One region of the Pauljensenia sp. C0170B4 genome, then DNA from elsewhere that is predicted to be linked to it. Evidence: riboswitches for the same ligand, from Rfam matches in the RefSeq annotation. Region 1 holds a riboswitch; the other holds the start of a gene.
The links. Region 1 has a riboswitch for thiamine pyrophosphate ahead of thiM (hydroxyethylthiazole kinase). Riboswitches for the same ligand answer to the same signal wherever they lie in the genome.
Positions count from the first base shown of each region.

Region 2: it holds a riboswitch for thiamine pyrophosphate, as region 1 does, so the genes downstream of both, AC1EJ1_RS06350 (phosphotransferase enzyme family protein) here and thiM (hydroxyethylthiazole kinase) in region 1, are expected to answer to the same signal.

Region 1 covers NZ_JBWPVS010000001.1:499,787-509,373, forward strand. The annotation lists gene AC1EJ1_RS02210 (LacI family DNA-binding transcriptional regulator) at 1-797, opposite strand, end outside; gene AC1EJ1_RS02215 (helix-turn-helix domain-containing protein) at 959-1,177, shown strand; gene AC1EJ1_RS02220 (30S ribosomal protein bS22) at 1,272-1,370, shown strand; gene AC1EJ1_RS02225 (histidine phosphatase family protein) at 1,468-2,136, shown strand; gene AC1EJ1_RS02230 (hypothetical protein) at 2,547-3,260, opposite strand; gene AC1EJ1_RS02235 (1,4-dihydroxy-2-naphthoate polyprenyltransferase) at 3,302-4,183, opposite strand; gene AC1EJ1_RS02240 (AMP-binding protein) at 4,184-5,500, opposite strand; gene AC1EJ1_RS02245 (L,D-transpeptidase family protein) at 5,628-7,100, shown strand; TPP riboswitch at 7,156-7,243, shown strand; gene thiM (hydroxyethylthiazole kinase) at 7,233-8,033, shown strand; gene thiE (thiamine phosphate synthase) at 8,047-8,730, shown strand; gene thiD (bifunctional hydroxymethylpyrimidine kinase/phosphomethylpyrimidine kinase) at 8,860-9,587, shown strand, end outside.
Region 2 covers NZ_JBWPVS010000004.1:100,814-110,400, forward strand. The annotation lists gene AC1EJ1_RS06325 (FAD-dependent oxidoreductase) at 1-547, opposite strand, end outside; gene AC1EJ1_RS06330 (ABC transporter substrate-binding protein) at 916-1,824, opposite strand; gene AC1EJ1_RS06335 (ABC transporter ATP-binding protein) at 1,827-2,567, opposite strand; gene AC1EJ1_RS06340 (ABC transporter permease) at 2,551-3,363, opposite strand; gene AC1EJ1_RS06345 (ABC transporter substrate-binding protein) at 3,367-4,434, opposite strand; gene AC1EJ1_RS06350 (phosphotransferase enzyme family protein) at 4,431-5,585, opposite strand; TPP riboswitch at 5,610-5,715, opposite strand; gene infB (translation initiation factor IF-2) at 5,814-8,711, opposite strand; gene AC1EJ1_RS06360 (YlxR family protein) at 8,822-9,136, opposite strand; gene nusA (transcription termination factor NusA) at 9,157-9,587, opposite strand, start outside.

The DNA.
Region 1 (9,587 bases):
AGCGCCTGGTACACGCCCATCGCGATTCGGTCGTTGGCTGCAACGATGGCCGCTGCGCCGCTGCGATCCAGTCGATCGAGGATCGCATTCGCACCTTCGAAGCCCAGCGGAGACTCCCATGCTTCCCCAGGAGCCTCATCAACGATCTGTACGCCTGACGCAGCGCATCCTGCGTCAATACCGCGCAAGCGGGCTCCTATGCAGATGGATACTTCGGGTGCGGGGTCAGTCGGATAGCGCCCGATCAGAGCCACGCGACGGTGCCCATGCGCTCGCAGGTAGGCAATGGCACGGCGACCCGCGTCTTCCTCGTCAGGCATGATCGAATGCCACCCGTCGGCCTGGCCGTTAATGATTACTCCGGGCAATCCTGACGTCAAATGCGGCAAGGAGACCAGGCGTGGGGACATCAGGCCGACTGCAAATCCTTCGACTGCGCGGGACCTGAGGCCGCTCAGTGCGCGCGCCATGCCGTCGGGGCTTCGGTCGACTTCCATCATGAGGACTGAGAAGGAATGCTCGTCTGCGGTGTCGAGGATTCCACGGATCATCTGCGATGCGAATCGAGTAACGGTCACTCCACTGGAAACGAATCCAACCGTCGATGTCGTGCCGGTACGTAAATTACGCGCTGTGAGATTGGGTACATAGCCAAGGTGGCGAGCAGCCTGCTGGACGCGTTCAATGGTGGCCTCAGGGATGCGTGACTTGTGAACGCTATTGAGCGCCATGCTGACCGTCGCGGTGGACAGCCCGACATGCTGCGCGATATCAGCGATCGTAATGCGGCTTTCCATGTGGATCAGAATAAACCTCTGTGTATACAAAAGAGTGAAAGTGGATGAGGAGGTTTTTCGTCGATAGTTGCTGAAAAAGTCCTGAATGGCATTAAGATAGGGCTCGAGGCTTCTCGGAGCAGTGATCAGACCTGCCCGCCTCTTTGTTTTTGGGAGACGCAATGGACTCTTCACCTGCGCCCCGTTTTATGACGGTTGCGGAAGTGGCAGATCTCATGCGTGTGTCCAAAATGACTGTCTACCGCTTGATTAACAAGGGTGAATTGCCTGCTCTTCGCGTCGGCCGCAGCTTCAGAGTGCCCGAGGCTGCAGTGAGTCACATCATCGATGCCGGCCTTGCGCAATGGTCCGATGAACGTCAAAGTGGAATAAGCGGGTAGGATAGTAGGGTTGTATCTTTCGAGGTACCCCAGACCGTAGCTGTCATGCACCATCATGACTGCATTCAATTTGTGAATGACGAGGGAGGGCCCTATGGGTTCCGTTATCAAGAAACGCCGTAAGCGCATGGCAAAGAAGAAGCACCGCAAGTTGCTGCGCAAGACACGGCACCAGCGTCGTAACAAGAAGTGACGCGACCGGGGCCCGGCCATCGTGGTCGGGTCTCGTTTTATATCTGATCAACCTGAGTAGCCGACCAGCGGCACAAACCCATCGAAGGGTGACAACCATGGAACTGACAACGATCCACGTGATGCGCCACGGGGAAGTCGATAATCCCGACGGTGTTCTGTACGGAAGGCTCCCTGGATTCGGCCTGACTGAGCTCGGGCACGCGATGGCGGAACGGGTCGCTCAGTACCTCATTGACGAGGGCGCCGATGTCACGGCCATTATTGCATCGCCACTCAAACGTGCTCAGCAGAGCGCTGCTCCGACCGCGCGGGCCTTTGACGTACCTGTCCAGGCGGACGTGCGCCTGATCGAAGCAGATTCAGCTTTCGAGGGTCTGCCCATTAACGCCAACCGTGCACTCTTACTGCATCCGCGTTACTGGCACCTCTATCTCAATCCGTTACGTCCCTCGTGGGGAGAATCCTATGCTGATGCTGCGTCGCGAATGAGTGCGGCAGTTTCCTCAGCCCTGGACAAGGCCCGTGGGCATGAAGCGTTGGTGGTTTCTCACCAAATGCCGATCACAGCGCTGACTCGTTTCGTGCAGGGTCGCATGTTGGCACACTCGCCACTGTCTCGTGTGTGTTCCCTGGCATCGGTGACGAGCTTCCATTTCAGCGGCTCGACGCTGGTGGGTCTCGACTATTCCGAACCATGCAAGGACATGTTGGCTCATGCGGCCGACATGACTCCAGGTGCGTCGGAAGCTCAGCTCAAACGGTAGTAACTGACATCTGCGTATCCGGCTGGTTGGGGCAGCCTATCGGTACCGGCCCTTTGATGTCGGCCTGTTCGAGTGCGGGCGGTGCGTGGCTATGTCTAGTCGGTCAGGCGCGGGCGGCAGCACCGCAATAAACGGTCTAGCGCGTACCTCTGCCTCCAACTGTCCCCTCCCGCACCTGCCTGTCTCTTTCTGCACCCAACTGTCGATCTGAAGGCAGTCTGCGAGGCGGGATTTTCACTAGCACCCGCCTGAACTGCGCAAACGGTGAAGACACATCGGTGTGGAACTCGCGAGCGAGCTCGAGATCGACAGATGGGGAGAGAACGGACAGAGGGGCGAGACGGAGCAGATGGTGCGAGACGGAGCAGACGAGAGCGCTCGGAGATGTCTGTGATGAGTGACAGTGAGTGTTAGAGCTCGGGGTCCTCATCCAACGGGTCGCCAGTCTCGGACGTATCTTCGTCGGTGAAGGAATCGCGACCTGCTGGGCCCGCATCGCTAGTGGAATCAGGCCCTGGCGCGTCTGCATTGGTTGAGGAATCAGGGCTTGTTGGATCCGCATCGGTGTCGGAATCAGGCCCTGGCGCGTCTGCTTCTTCGGAAAATGAATCAGCCGGATCTGACTGGTCGGAATCAGAAACTGATGTGGAACCGGCTGGCGGCACGCGATATCCAGGCTCGTCAGGAGAACTCGAGTCGCTGTCAACGGGCTTCGCGTGATCTCCGTGCGCTTCCTCATTGCGAGCCTGCTCGCGTCGGCGGCGCTGAATGTCACGTTCCAGGCGGAACAGGAAATCCGGATCATCGTCGGGTGCCAGTGGTTCGCGACGCTGCGAGGACTGCGAACGGTCAGGTCGCCGGGACCATCCAGAACGCAGCGGATTCGATTCTGATGTCAAGTCCGACAACCCCGTGGTTTCCCCGGATTCGGCGCGCGTGATGGTTCGCAGCAGGATCCACACGATTGACCCGATGGAAATAAACGGCATCGTGATGACGATGATCGTCAGCCACCACATACGGCCGATACGACCAGGCACTTCATCATCAGGAGTGCGTGCCCAGTCAGCGATTGCGTAAATAGTGACGGCAATCCACAGGACAACGGCAAGAATACGAACCATCCCACCATTTTAGGTCAGGAACGACCATGCCTCGACACGACTTAGATGACGATGGCCACTGAAACGATGACGGCGCACGCCAGCGTCGCGATCCCCGTGTACTTCAAGGCGCGTATCAGATCGCGGCCAACCGCACCGCTAAGAACGATTCGAATACCGGGAATGACGGTGCCGGCCATCAGAACAGCGGCCACACACACCGCCCACCACGGGGAATGCACACTGATCGCCAGCACCACAACTGCGGCCACGAGGAGCGCGCAATACGCCGCTCGCGAAGCGGGATCACCCAAACGTACAGCCAGCGTCATCTTCCCAGAGGCCCTGTCCGTGGGAATGTCACGTAAGTTATTGACCATGAGCAAGGCGATCGATTCGAACCCCATGCCTGCTCCGGCACACCACACCCACCAGGGAGCACCCAGAGTCTGCGTCCATGTGGTGCCCACAGTTGCGACCAACCCGAAGAAAATGAACACCATCAGCTCGGACAGCCCCACACCCATATACCCGTACGGATTGCGTCCACCAGTGTAAAACCATGCGGCGGCAACTGCCGCGACGCCCACCACCAGCAACCACCACTGGCCAGACAATGCGATCAGAACCAGACCGGCCACGCCTGCCACAGCGAAACAAGCCAGCGCCACTGCCAGGACGACGCGCGGAGAGACCGAGCCGCCGCTCGTCAAACGCGGCGGTCCGGTGCGAAAGTCATCCGTTCCACGCACGCCGTCAGAATAGTCATTCGAAAAGTTCACACCGATTTGCAAAGCCAGCGCCACACACAGTGCGAGCAATGCGCGCCCCCAGTGCAACTGATCCAGCTCAGCTGCAGCCGCAGTTCCCACAATCACGGGCGCAAGAGCGGCCGGAAGTGTGCGAAGGCGGGCGCCCTCAATCCAGTCTTGAACAGTTGCCATTTAGCGTCGCCAGTGCTCCCCGTGTTCGATCTGTTCCATCACCAGTGCCCGCACACGGCTCCGGTCAACTTTCCCGGATTCCAGCATGGGCAGTGTGTGAAGCGGTACGACAACGCGTGGAGCCTGCGCTCGGCCCAGACGCGCTCCCACGTGATCGCGAATGGAGCGCGCCCATGAATCCAGATCCGCACTGTGCGAGCTATCGCGCACCACCGCGGCGGTGACCACGTGCCCCCAGCGTTCGTCTTCAAGATCGAGGATCCAACTGTCACGCACACCCGGAGCTGACAACACGGCATCACGAACCGGACCAGGTGCCACTGACAGGCCGCCCGTCACGATGACATCATCGCTGCGCCCCAGCACCTGAACGTCGCCATTGGAGGCAATTCGACCGATATCACCTGTCAGCAGCCACCGTGCGCCACCCTCGTCAATGAAGGGGGAGGGGCCGTCCAGGTACTTTGTCATGAGCATGGGCCCGGCAATTGCCAGGCGTGATTGCCCGTCAACGTCGACAGCGCGGACCGTTACCCCCGGCAAGGGACGCGAGTTGTACACGCAGCCGCCACCCGTTTCAGTCATGCCATAGGTCGTGACCACCCGAATGCCGTGGTTGCGCGCAGCCTGCAGGAGTTCCTTGGTTATGGAAGAACCGCCGACGAGGACACCGGCAAGCGAGGCCAGTGCGCGAATAACTTCCTCACCGGCATCCAAACACGCTCGCAGCTGCACGGGTACCAGCGAGAGATACCCTGGCACCTGTGAATCCTGAGTGGCACCCGCGATGGAAGAGAGCAGGTCAGCGGGGCGGAAACCTGAATCCGTGTCCACCACCATCGGGCTGAAACCGGCGACTGCACTGCGCATGAGGACCTGAGCACCGGCGATGTGATGGGCAGGAAGCGCAAGAATCCAACGCCCCGGCCCCTCCAGCGCCGCGTGAGTGGAGTGCACGGATGCGATTAATGCCTCGGTGGACAGGCCAACGAGGTGAGGCGTTCCCGTTGATGACCCCGACGTCGGAATCACCACGTCGACGCCGTCCAGAAGAGCCAAGTCATTGCGGACGTCTTCGGGTAGTTCAGGAAAAGCGTGTGACACATCGGTTTGAAGATGGCGCAAGGACGTATGGGGGATCTCGCTGGGAGGACGCATGACCACGACTGTTCGCTTGTGCGACGAGGGTGCCTCGTCCATGGCGCCGTCTGATGCTGTGCGTGCCTGTTCAGCCAGTTTGCTGAGCGAGGCGTAAGCCAAAGCCGCTGCTCCAACGGAAGTGCCTCCCGGAACGACTAAGACACGAGGGGTCTGCACTTGTCCTCCTTTACAAACGGCTTTTCTGAACCATCGTAATGCCCAATCGGTCAATTAACGTGTGCGGAGATGAGATCGTGGGCAAGTCGACATGGAATTGCACCGATAGCCTCGTTACTATCGAGGTATGACTATTGGGAAGCTCTCAGCGAAAGCCTCATGGGCGCTGATCGCATTACTGGGAGCACTGCTCGTTGCAGTGATCGGTGTGGGTGCGTACGCGGCCTACTTCGCTGACCGCGCCTTGCCGCGAACCACTGTCGCCGGACAGTCCGTGTCCGGACAAAACCGCGACGAAATTGCCCAAGGCCTGCAAGAGCGAGCCTCACACGCCAGCATCAATGTGACGGTTGACGGTACGCTGACCAGCGCGACGCTGGAAGAAGCGGGAATCACCATCGACACCGACGCCACGCTGGATGATGTGTTCGCTCCCAACGGTTCGATCCTGTCACGCATCTCCTCACTGTTTACCTCGCGGGATGTCCAGGTGGTGACCTCGCGAGATGATGCGGCTGCGCAGGCATTGACCCAGAAAGTTTCCGCCTCTGTTGACCAGCCCGTACGCGAAGGTTCCATCCAGTTCAACGAAGACGGTGGCACATTCAGCGTGATTGAAGCACAGGAAGGGCACAGTGTCGACCTCGAGCAGCTTGCCAGTGCATGCGATGAAGCTGCGCGCACGCTGACTACCCAGGACATTGACTTGCCGATGATCGCCGTCAGCCCGACGGTGACCACGCAAATTGCTCAGCAGCTTGCAGACAAGGCGAACACGATGCTGGAAATTCCTGTATCGATTACTGACGGTATTCACACCTACTCACCCGATGCGCGTGAACGCTCGACGTGGATCGCGCTGCCGGATCTGAACGCCGCGGGCGGAGCTGGTGGCAAGGGTGCTGCCGCCAACACAGGCGCACTTGATGTCACGTGGAATGAGAAACCGGTTCGCGCGTGGGTTGAATCGACCGCGCTGTCCACCAACGAAGAGCCCACGAAGGGTGTCAAGAACGTCAATTCGCGTGGGGACGTTGTCGCGGTCGCGGATCCAGGTAAGAGCGGATGGACCGTCAACAACGCTGGCGAGGTGGCCGATGAGCTGCTCGCAGCCCTGAAAGACGGCACCGCCTACGAAGGCGATTTTGACTACGACCAGACCGAACCCGAATTCACCACCCGCGAGATTGCGGATGGTGCTGGCGACAAGGTGTATCAGGCAGCTCCTGGTGAAAAGTGGATCGACGTGGACCTGTCGAACGCATCAGTGACCGCCTACGAAGGTGCAACTGTTGTCCAGGGCCCGATCCCGATGGTTCCCGGCAAGCCCGGGTGGGAAACCGTTACCGGGACGTTCCGCATCTACCTCAAGCATCAGGACCAGATGATGGGCTGCAGCCCCGGCTACGACTACTGCACATACACACCGTGGGTGTCATACTTCCACGGTGACTACGCGTTGCACGGCGCGCCCTCACGCAGCTCTTTTGGCTGGTCAGGTGAAGGTGGCTCGCACGGTTGTGTCAATATGCCGGTTGATGGTGCGCAGTGGATCTATAACTGGGCCCCTGTCGGCACAGTGGTGGTGTCACACTACTGAGCAGCAGGCTCATCATTGCAGTTCGACCTTTTCGTATAAACCTGATAGCATTGTGATCAGTGACACGGGGTGCTTCACGCTGAGATCAAACCCGTTGAACCTGTCCAGATAATGCTGACGAAGGAATGTCCGATGGAGAATTTCCATACCCAATGCGTCGACGCTTTACACGCTGTCAGAACACACCACCCGCTCGTTGGAGCCATCACCAACTCGGTAGTCACGAACTTTACGGCCAACGCCCTGCTTGCCATTGGGGCAGCACCGGCAATGGTCGATATTCCCGGCGAATCCGGCCCCTTTGCCGCAATTGCCAACGCTGTGCTGATCAACCTGGGAACCCCGACGCCGACTCAGTGCGAAGCCGCTCTGGAGTCCGCCACCAGCGCCAAGGAAGCAGGCACATGCTGGGTTCTTGACCCGGTTGCCATCGGGCCACTGCCGGTGCGCACACAGCTCGCGCATCAGCTGGTCGCCCTCGGCCCGTCAATTGTGCGAGGCAACCCGTCGGAAATCATTGCTCTGGCAGGTCTGGGAGAAGGCGGCCGCGGTGTTGACTCCGCTGATGCGGTGGACGCCGCCATCGATGCCGCCCGCCGCATCAACAGCGAATATGGATCGTTGGTGGCTGTGTCCGGCAAGTCCGATGCGATCGTCTCAGCCGACGCAATCGTGCGTGTCGAGGGTGGCTCAGATATGCTGACCCGCATCACTGGGGCGGGATGCTCACTTGGCGCGCTGGCCGGCGCGTTCGCCTCTGTGGCTCGGACCCAGCTTGACGGTTTGGTTGCTGTTCACGCACTGTATGCGGCGGCCTCGGAAATCGCGGCGGAGCGTGCACGCGGAACCGGCACGTTCCAAATGGAGTTCCTCGACGCGCTGGACAACTTCCGCGATGAGGACTTTGAACGCGTCACCATCATCGCGCAGTGAGGCCAGGCCAGTGATGAACAAGGCTGTCTCATCCCTCGACCTGAGCATCTATCTTGTCACGGACGCAGACATGTGCCACGCTGCGGGACGCACCGTTGCGCAAACGGTGGCAGAAGCTGTCGCCGGAGGAGTGACATGCGTGCAGCTTCGGTGTAAAGATGCCGAGTCACTGGATTTCTTCAACGAAGTGATGGAAGTGGCCGACGCTGTCGCTGACTCGGTCACACTCCTGATCAATGATCGTGTGGACGTATTCCTGGCGGCACGCCTGGCAGGTGCGAACGTTGCAGGCGTCCACGTTGGACAAACCGACTTGCCGGTTGCCCTTGTCCGCAAGCTGATCGGCCCCGAGGCCATCATCGGTTTGTCGGCCTCCACCCCTGAGGAACTGAAGGAAGCCGAAGAGAACCCGGGGCGCGTCGACTACATCGGCATTGGCGTCGTGCGTGATACCTCCACGAAAACCGATGCTCCCGAGGAACATGGCATCGATGGAACAGGACAGATCGCACGCAGCACACACCTGCCGTCGGTGGCAATCGGAGGCATCAAAGCACCGGATATGGCACCGCTGGCACGTGAAGGATTGGACGGAGCGGCCGTCGTATCCGCAATTTGCCTAGCACCCGACGCGCGCGAAGCTGCACGCGAACTGGCAGATCAATGGGCAGAAGGCCTGCGCAGCGCGGGTCACTAACCACCCAATTCAGACCCCGAGGAAGGGACTCAGCACTTGCCGGCCATGTACCCAGTGCGCCCGCCAGTTCATGATTCAAGCCCCGAATGGCAGCACATGCATCATCCATGCGATGAAGGAGAACATTTTATGAAAACAGTCAAAGCCCTAACAATCGCCGGATCGGACCCCAGCGGTGGGGCAGGCATTCAGGCAGATCTCAAATCGTTCAGCGCCTCAGGAGCTTACGGAATGAGTGTCATTACGGCGCTGACCGCCCAATCGACGCAAGGAGTGCGAGGCGTGTTCCCCGTCCCGGTGGACTTCGTGCGCCAACAGATGGACACGCTGCTGGACGACATCACTCCGGACGCCACGAAAGTGGGAATGGTGGCAAGCGCGGAACTTGCGGCCGCAATCGGTGAGTATCTGCCGCGCCTTTCGAACACGATTTTTGACCCCGTCATGGTGGCGACCTCCGGTGACCGACTGGTTGACGAGGACGCAGTTGACGCTGTACGCGACCTGTGCATGAAAGCTGACCTGATTACCCCGAATCTGCACGAAGCAGCCGTGCTGCTGGATTGCGATGTGGCGACAACGCTGGACGAAGCAACCGACCAGGGCAAGGAACTTCTCGCGCGCGGCATGACCCGCGTCCTCATCAAAGGCGGACACTTGACCGACACGTCCACAGACGTGCTGATTGATGGTGACGGGGTCACATTCCTGAAGGGGACGCGTGTTGACACACAGAACACTCACGGCACCGGATGCACGCTGTCCAGTGCCATAGCGGCCAGACGCCCCCGCACAGACACCTGGGTTGATGCGATTGCTCAGGCGAAAGATTACTTGACGCGCGCGCTCCTGGCTGC
Region 2 (9,587 bases), on a different contig from region 1:
CCCACGGCTTCCAGCTTGACGCAAAGAGCAGGATGTCGGCGGAGTCGAACGAATTCAGATCCAGCGGAACAGCCGGTTTGAAATAGGCCTCCATCTGGTTCTTTTTCCATTTGCCCAGTTTGTTCGAGTCGAAGGCACCGGCCTCCACGCCGCGTCCTTGCGGCTGAGCTCCCGGAGCGTCGAGCCAGTAATCGGGGTAGCCTTCCATGTTGCGCCACACCAGCCCGGGGCAGTTTGCAGTCAGGAAATCCATCGCGCGCGTACCGTTGGTCAGGAACGAATCAATCATTTCGTCACTGGTGCAGTCTCCAACCGTCGCCTTCATGTAGGTGCGACCCATTTCCATATTGTCGTTGCCGCCGACGCGTTGAAGTTGTTTGTTACCCGGCACCCACACCATGCCGGCCGACTTAGCGGTGGACCCGCCCCATTTGTCGCCTTTTTCGATCATCAGTGTGCGCAGCCCGTTTTTTGCCGCCGTCAGTGACGCGCTCAGGCCGGCTGCACCCGACCCTACGACAACGACATCGAATTCTGTTCGCTTCATTGCTGGCCTTTCATGTGTCGTTCGGACGAGGGATCACGCTTCACCATTGCCAGTGAGTGCCCACTCGTTTCACACTTACCGCTACTGTACGGCATTGAAGCGACGAACGTGCCGGATCGCACTCTCCCTCTTGTCACAAACGACATTCACATTCATGCAATCTTCTGTTCGTCCTCGTGGGTTCCACTTTCGTCGCTTTGAAGGGCTTTCTGTTTTCGCCGCTGTCCGTTTTGTCTCGTTCCTCTTTGTCATCTCACCCGTCAGCGCAGTGAGATTCGGCGGGGTTTTCTTCTCTTACACGATCTGGGGTGAGGTCGGGCAGATTCTCCCGGCCTCACCCCAGCGTTCACGTACTGCGGGCAGTTGTCTTACTGCAGGTAGTCGTTCGTCCACGCGCCATCAATGTCATCCATCGTCGCGGTGGTGAACCCGTTATCAACCATCCACTGGGTGTAGGAGCGGATGACCCCCTCGTCCATCTGCCCCCACTGTCCACTGGGCGCGTGCCACGTGGGCGCCATAAAGGCCAGGGAAGCTTTGAGGGTGTCTTCTTCGCTGGCGCACATGGTGCTGGCAATCAGCTGGATCGTCTCATCCTGATTGTCGCGCGCAAAGTCGTATCCCTTGCCGGTGGCCTGCAGGAAGCTGCGCACCGTGTCGCCATGCTCACGCAGGTAGGACTCTTCGACGCATAGGAAGTAGGCATGGTGTGGCGTGACCTCAATGTCGTCGAAGGAGATCTGAACGACCTGACCAAAGTCTTCCGACCCCTGGTAGGCTTCCCAGCCAAGCACGTTGAAGATCGCGTCATAATGACCTTTTTCGACTGCGCGGATGTCCGGCTCGAACACGCCAGGATCTTCCACGATGACCTTCGAGTAGTCTCCCCCGTCCTTTTCGACAGCTTCCTTGACCATTTCAGTCAGGCGTCCCACCGGTGGGATCGACACATGCTTGCCTTCCAGGTCACGGAAGCGGGTGATGCCCTTGGACTTCAACGTAATGACGCCGCCAAGCTGGTTCTGATTGAATGTGGCGACCGCAACAAAGGGGTGATCAGTCTTCCGGGTTTCGAGCAGCTCGCCCAAGCGGATCGAGGCGAACTGGAATTCGCCGCGGGCGGTCAGTTCAGCGGGCGTGCCACGGTCAAAACCGTCCCAGGAGATGTCGACGTCCAGATCCTGGTCGGCATACAAGCCTTTCTTGCGTGCCACGAACAGGCCGGCGTGGTTGGGCCACGTCACGACGTATTCCAGACGAATTCTGACGAGGTTCATTGCTACCTTCTTTCTGCCCCTTGTTCGAGGGCGACTCTGATACTGGTGAGTGCGTGTAAGAACCGGGGATCTGTGCGCAGATTGGGATCGGTGCGGTCAGGCAGATCAATGGGGTAATCTGCGACAATGCGACCCGGCCGAGCGGACATGACAAGAACCCTGTCAGCAAGGGTAATGGCCTCTTCCACATCGTGCGTGACCAGCAGGATCGACAGTGCGCGCTGGCGGGCGGCGCTGACCAACCAACGTTGAATGCCGGCGCGCGTCATGGAATCAAGGGCGCCGAACGGCTCATCCAGTGCGATCAATGTGGGTTCAGCGAGCATCGTCCTCAGAAATGCCACACGCGAGCGCATTCCGCCAGAGAGCTGGTCCGGATAGGCGTGTGCGAATTCGTCGAGCTCGAACTGAGCGAGAAGGTCGAGGGCGGCCTGCCGTGCCGTGGCCGGGGGTAGTTTGTGGATGAACAGCGGCAATGCGACGTTGTCAACAACAGTGCGCCACTGAAACAGACCGTCGTTTTGCGGCATCAGTGCGACGTGCGGGTTATCCACCTGCCATTCGAGCTGGCCGCTCGTGGCGTGATCCAGGCCGGACACGATACGCAGCAGCGTGGACTTGCCACATCCTGATGGCCCGACGATTGCCACAGTCTGATGTGGGTACAGAGTGGCTGAAATGCGATCGAGGGCCAGAGTGGGCGGGACCTGGAATTGTTTACTGACGTCATTGATGTGAAGCATGTGTCACCGCTTTCCAGGGAAACGCAATGCGTTCGGCCAGAGCAACAACGCCGTACAGCACCAGTGTCATCGCTGTCAGCACTGCTGCGCCGACAAAGACCAGCTCGGTGCGAAACGAGGATTGCGCGGTCAGCAGGTAGATTCCCAAGCCATTGCGCGCTCCGACAAACTCAGCAGTCGCTGCCGTTGCCGGCCCGTAGGTGACGGTGATACGTAGCCCGGACATGAACACTGCGGCCGCAGCGGGCATGCGCACATGCGTGAGTATCCACCATTTCGATGCGCCCAAGGTCGTGGCCACGTCAATCTGGTCTCTGCTGGGCGATGCCAGTCCGCGCGCCAGCGGCACCACGATCGGGAAAAGCCCGAACAATCCGACCAGCAGTACTTTCGACGTGATACCGAAGCCGAACCAGATAATGAGCAGCGGCGCAATAGCGACGACCGGAATGGTCTGCGAGATGATGAGAACAGGGATGGCGACACGACCGATCGGGCGAATCGCAAAGATGATGAAAGCCAGGCTCACACCGCACACGAGTGCAAGCACCGTTCCCAGGCCAACTTCAAGGGCGGTGATCCTGGTGGCTTCCCAGACATTGGGCGCATCATCAAAGCCGGCGTGGATAATCGTCGAGGGCGCCGGCATAAGGCGTTCGTTGACGTTGAACGCGCGCACCGCCACCTCCCACGCGCACAGGAGCAACACCACAAACATCAGTGCGGGCATGAAACTGCCCCGGTGGTGTTGGTCGCGCTCACGTGCAGAGACGGCGGTGCGGTACCTCGCGGGCATCTGTTACTTCACGAACTCATTGGTGACGATGTCGTCAGCTGCGATCGGTTCGGTGACCGCAGTCCCCTTCTCGTCATACACGAGGCCCTGTTCGACAATGAATGCCAGGTAGGTGTTCCAGCGATCAATGTCGGCAAAGCCCACACCGCCCTTTGAATCAGGCCAATACTGTGTGGAGAGTATTTCCTGGCTGCGGGTGACCAGTTCGGGATCAAGTTTGGCCTGTGGGTTGGCATCGACCAGAATTTTCGCCGCTTCGTCGGGGTTATCCTTGGCGAACTCGTAGCCCTTTTGTGCTGCCTGCACGAACGCGCGGACAAGGTCGGGATCCGATTCGATCAAGTCGTTGCGCGTCGAAATGCCGATCATTGCCGGAGTGGTGGGAACGTCGTAGTCGGCGGGCTGGAACATATGCAGCTTGGTGCCCGACAGTTCTGCCTCAATTGCCTCCCACGTGCTGAGAACCTCAGCAAAATCCGCCTGGCCTGATTCCAGAGCCGCCATCGCCTGCGCGCCCACAATGACGCGGTCAAATTCGCCTGTTCCGCCATCGTGCTGAATCATCATCTGGGTGGAGATATGGGCCGAATCGCCCGAGTAGTCTGCAATTGTCTTGCCGTCCAGATCTTTTGGACGGGTGATCCCCGAATCTTCCAGAACTCCCACGCCATAGGAGGACTTTTGCTGAATATTCAGCACCATCGTCAGCCCGAGGTTGGCGGCGTGAGCCGATGCCAGTGCATCTGCTCCCGAGATTCCAAAATCAGCGCCCTTCGCGCTGAGGACAGCGTCAACACCTGACTTGGAGAAGCCCATGATGTCCACATTCAATCCGGCGTCCGCGAAGTAGCCTTTTTCCTGGGCGACGAACAGTCCAGTGTGATTCGTGTTCGGTGTCCAGTCCAAGATGACGGACACATCACGCATCTGTCCAGAGGCCTGCGAAGCCGACTGGCCGGTGGCGTCGGCGCCTGACTGGTCAGCTGAGGACATATCCGACGATCCGCCTGATGAGCATGCGCCCAGCATGGCGACGCTGAGGAGGAGGGGCAAAAGCCTGGTTGTTTTCATGATCTCTCGATTGCTAGTTGGGTAACTGTGCGGATAAATTGAGTGCCGGATTCAGTGGTGAACCACCGGTGATGAGCATCCATCCCGATCGTGTACGCCCAATCCGACGTACGCCCCGGTATCGGGGCACGCTGGTCATACTCGATAACAGCGAGTTCAAACTCGGTGTTCGACACTGCCACCATCGGCGCGAGCATGCGAGCCTCCTCGCGCATCAGTGGGTACTGACTGACATACCCGTCCAGAAGGTCGCGCACCACCTGGGGACGCCACGCATTTTCGATACCTTCAGTGATGGTCAGCCAGTCGATCGCGTGACGTTCAATGAGCTGTGCCAGATCGAACAGCGACGGGTTGGCGTATGCCAGCCCAAAATCAAAGACACTGGTGATGACGGGACCCTGCCTGGTGTCCTTCCACATCGTGTTGGACACGTGCAGGTCCCCGTGTGTCCAGTAACGAGGGCGCTCCCGCAGCGGCTCAAGGGCCCGCGCAAAAGGAGCGACAACTGCCAGGTCACCAGCCAGGTCACGGCCGGTTCTGGACACATAGTTGGCAACGATGGGGTGCGCTTCGCACCAGGCTTCAAGACGGTCAAACGGATCACCCAGCATGAGGTCCATGCGCGACTGGTAAGGATTGGGCGGTGCGACCACTGCCGGAATCTTTTCAGAGGCGCGACGAAGCTGCCCCGCCACTCGGCCGATTTCCACGCTCTCTTCGCGTGTGCACGGCGGCATCCAGCTGGTCGTCGCACGGTAACGGTCTTCACCCGGCGCGCATTCGCTCACTTCCCAGACCCATCCGCCCATCGTCAGACATGTTCTGCCGGTATCGAAGGTGAAGAAGCGCGGCGTCGGGAAGGCGCCTGCGGCAAGCCGGTTCACGTAGTCATGTTTGACACACAGGTCGTATTCGCTGATCAGGTGGGGCGCATAGCGTTTGATGAAGACGCGTGTTCCACATGCCAGCTGGGCGATACACGCCGAGGCCATTGGACGCGCCGAGTGAGTGAGGACCTGCGGGCACTGGGCGGAAGCACCCGCCAGATGCGGCATATCCACCAGGCGCTCTTCCAGCGCCGCCACATCCTGATCTGAGATCAGTGGCCACACATTGTTAATGATGTCGAGTTGTTCGTCTCGATTCATTTGCGGCTCCTCGTGCTCACCAATGCGCACGACTAAACCGCGTTCCTACGCCAGCATGATCTGGTTCAGGTATAACGGTCGGAGAATTTTCCCTCTCAGCCCGCCTGTCCGGGCTCCCGTGCCCCCTCACCATACCATCAGCTGCACGTCATACGTAAAACGAGGGTGCCCCACCCTCACATAGTGGATGGGTCACCCTCGTCAATGGGACAGGAAACACAGTGCGAACTAGTCGCGAGCCTTTTCCTTCATTTCCCACGTTTCGATGATGTCGCCCTCGGCAATGTCCTTGAAGCCCAGGGTGATACCGCATTCGTAGCCTTCGCGAACCTCGGTGACATCGTCCTTTTCGCGGCGCAGCGACGCGATCTCCAAATCGGGAGCAACCACGACACCGTCGCGAACCAGGCGGGCCTTCGAGCCGCGGCGAATGATGCCGTCACGGACAATGGAGCCTGCGATGTTACCGAACTTGCCGGAGCGGAAGACCTGGCGGATCTCAGCCGTGCCCAGCGCGACCTCTTCATAAATCGGCTTGAGCATGCCCTTCAGGGCCGCTTCGATATCGTCGATGGCTGCGTAGATGACCGAGTAGTACTTGATCTCCACGCCTTCCGCGTCGGCCATTTCAGCCACGCGCTCAGCCGGACGCACGTTAAAGCCGATGATGACCGCGTTATCGACGGTGGCCAGGTTGACATCGTTTTGCGTAATGGCTCCGACGCCGCGGTGGATGATCCGCAGGGCAACTTCGTCGCCCACGTCGATACGCAGCAAGGAATCTTCCAGAGCCTCAACGGCACCGGACACGTCACCCTTGATGACAAGGTTGAGGGTGTCAACTTCACCTTCCTTGAGAACCTTATCGAAGTCTTCGAGGGTGACGCGCTTGCGACGCTTGGCCAGCAGTGCTGCGCGCTCGGCAGCTTCTCGCTTGTCAGCGATCTGGCGGGCGGTGCGGTCATCGGATGCCACAAGGAAGGAGTCGCCTGCCCGTGGAACTGATGTCAGGCCGATCACCTGCACCGGTCGTGACGGACCGGCTTCCTGCACATCCTTGCCATACTCGTCGAACATGGCGCGCACGCGTCCGGAGGCGGATCCCACAACGAGGGCGTCTCCCACGCGCAGCGTTCCACGCTGGACCAGCATGGTGGCAACCGCACCACGACCACGGTCAAGATTCGCTTCAATGGCGACGCCTCGCGCCTCGGTGTCAGGGTTTGCCTCCAGGTCAAGTGCGGCATCCGCTGTCAGGAGGACTGCTTCGAGCAGGTCACTGATGCCGGTGCGCTGCTTGGCGGACACGTCCACGAACATGACGTCGCCGCCATATTCTTCAGCCACAAGGTTGTATTCGGTGAGCTGGGAGCGGATCTTATCCGGATTGGCATCTTCCTTATCCACCTTGTTGACGGCCACAACGATCGGCACGTCCGCTGCCTGCGCATGGTTGATCGCTTCAACGGTCTGCGGCATGACGCCGTCATCGGCTGCGACCACCAGGATCGCAATGTCCGTTACCTTGGCGCCACGGGCACGCATAGCGGTGAAGGCTTCGTGACCAGGCGTGTCGATGAATGTGATGGGGCGGTCCTTGCCCTCCATATCCACCGTGACCTGGTAGGCGCCGATGTGCTGGGTGATGCCACCGTGTTCGGTGTCGACGACGTCGGTGTGCCGGATGGCGTCCAGCAGCTTCGTCTTACCGTGGTCGACGTGACCCATGACGGTGACGACCGGTGGGCGCGGCTTGAGGTGCTCTTCATCATCAAGTTCTTCGGCCTCAAGGTCGATATCGAAGGACTCAAGCAGTTCGCGATCTTCGTCTTCTGGGGAAACGACCTTAACGTTGTAGCCCAGTTCGTCGCCCAGTGTTTCAAAGGTGTCCTGATCCAGTGACTGCGTGGCTGTTGCCATTTCACCGAGGTGGAACAGAACAGTCACCAATGCTGCCGGATTGACGTCGATCTTTTCGGCAAGATCAGCCAGGGATGCGCCCTGACGGATGCGAATCTCCTGGCCATTTCCGCGAGGAATCTTCACGCCGCCGATTGTCGGTGCACTCTGCTCTTCGTATTCCTGCCGCCTTGCACGCTTGGACTTGCGTCCGCGACGCGAGCCGCTTCCACGGCCGAATGCGCCCGGTGTGGAGCCGCGACCACCGCGACCGCCACGGGGACGGCCACCGCTCGGGGGCGCAAATGCACCTGCGTGTGCGCCGACTCCTGGGCTGTTGTGACGTGAATTGTTGGAACGTCCACGTCCGCCACGTGACGGGCGGTCAGGCTTGGCGAACCGTGCCTGATCGGGCATCATCATCGGGTTTGGATGGTTGCCGCCGCGTGAACGGTTCGGGCGTTCAGCGCGGTGCTCGCCACCGCTGGAGCGGTTCGTGTGCGCAGCGCCACCTTGTGTGCCGCGACCACCGGGCCTGTTGGTGCGCTGGCCACCGCGTGTTCCACCAGGTCGAGGCATACCTTGCGTGGATGCGAAGGGATTGTTGCCTGGGCGTGGCCCAGCAGGGCGCGGGCCGGGACGAGGTCCTGGGCGCGGTGCCGACTGGCGGCCATGAGCCTTGGAATCTGAAGCCGATGCTTTCTTGGCGGATTGGGGGCCGGGCTTGGGACCAGATTCTCCCGACGACGCCGGTGCCGATGCGTGAGCATCGCCTGATTCCTGAGTATCGCGAGGTCCCGGTTTCGCCGCTGCAGCTGCCTTCTTGTCAGCTGCGTGCGCTACCGGTCCTGGCTTTGGTGCTCGCGTCTTGGCCGGTTTCTTTTCTGACTTTCCGGTCGGCGCATCATCACTGGCCGCACTGCTTTCTGGCTGTGCCAGGTCGGCAGGTGTGGACGCAGTGGACGACTTCCTGGTCGACTTACGAGACGCAGTAGTTGTCTTCGCAGCCGTTTTCCTTGTTTTCTTGGGTGCCTTCGCCTTCTCGGATTCTTCTGTGTCCTGAGGCGCAAGGGAGGCGTAGTGTTCACGCACGGCTCGAACCACTGGCGGTTCCAGAGCCGAGCTTGATGCCTTGACGAACTCTCCGCTATCGCGCAGGTACGCCAAGAGTTCTTTGCTGGCAATGCCGAGCTCTTTGGCGAGCTCGTGTACACGCAACTTTGCCACAATTCTCCTGTCCGGATCCGTCTCCGAACTGGAGACGGGACTTATCGTTCTTGCTGGCAGCTCATCGCTGGGTACTCATCGGGTGCCCATCAGCTTCCAACCCGCTTCCATTACTCGATGTCCAACGCACGGTGCGTTGCTGACAATGTGATCGTGTCGATCAGGTGATCCCACTGGTCCTCCCCCACGGTGTGAGGCAGGCGTAATGCATGTTCGAGGGCTCGCCGTCGGCGGGCCTTCTCCATGCATGTCGCATGTGCGTGAATCCACGCACCACGACCTGGCAGGATGCCTTTTGGATCCACCTGTGCGGATCCGTCGTGAGTCGCCACCATTCGAACCATGCTCGAGGGGGCGCCTCGCTGCCGGCAGCCAATACATGTGCGAATCGGGCCTGAATGGTCATGCGTCTCCACCGCACACATACTAGTCCAGCTCAACCAGTCTAACTGAGGTCGGCGTCCGTATTGGAATCTGTATGTGAGCGACTGGTCACGTCGTCCTCGTCCTCGTCCTCGGCAGTGATGTCGAGTGCGTCGGTGCCGCTACCATCTGACACGCTGGCAGCCTCGTCACCTCCATAGGGCATGTCAGGCATCGATGAGCGTGACGCCTCCATCTTTCCGTCCGCATCCGTGTCGGAGTGAATATCAATGTGGAAACCTGTCAGACGCGCAGCCAGTCGAGCGTTTTGTCCCTCTTTGCCGATTGCCAGTGAGAGCTGGAAGTCAGGCACAACGGCGGTGGCGGTGTGATTTTCAACCGAGTGCACGACCACTCGGCTCACGCGCGCCGGAGACAGCGCGTTGGACACGAAACGAGCAGGATCTGCCGACCAGTCAACGATGTCGATCTTTTCACCACCCAGCTCAGTCA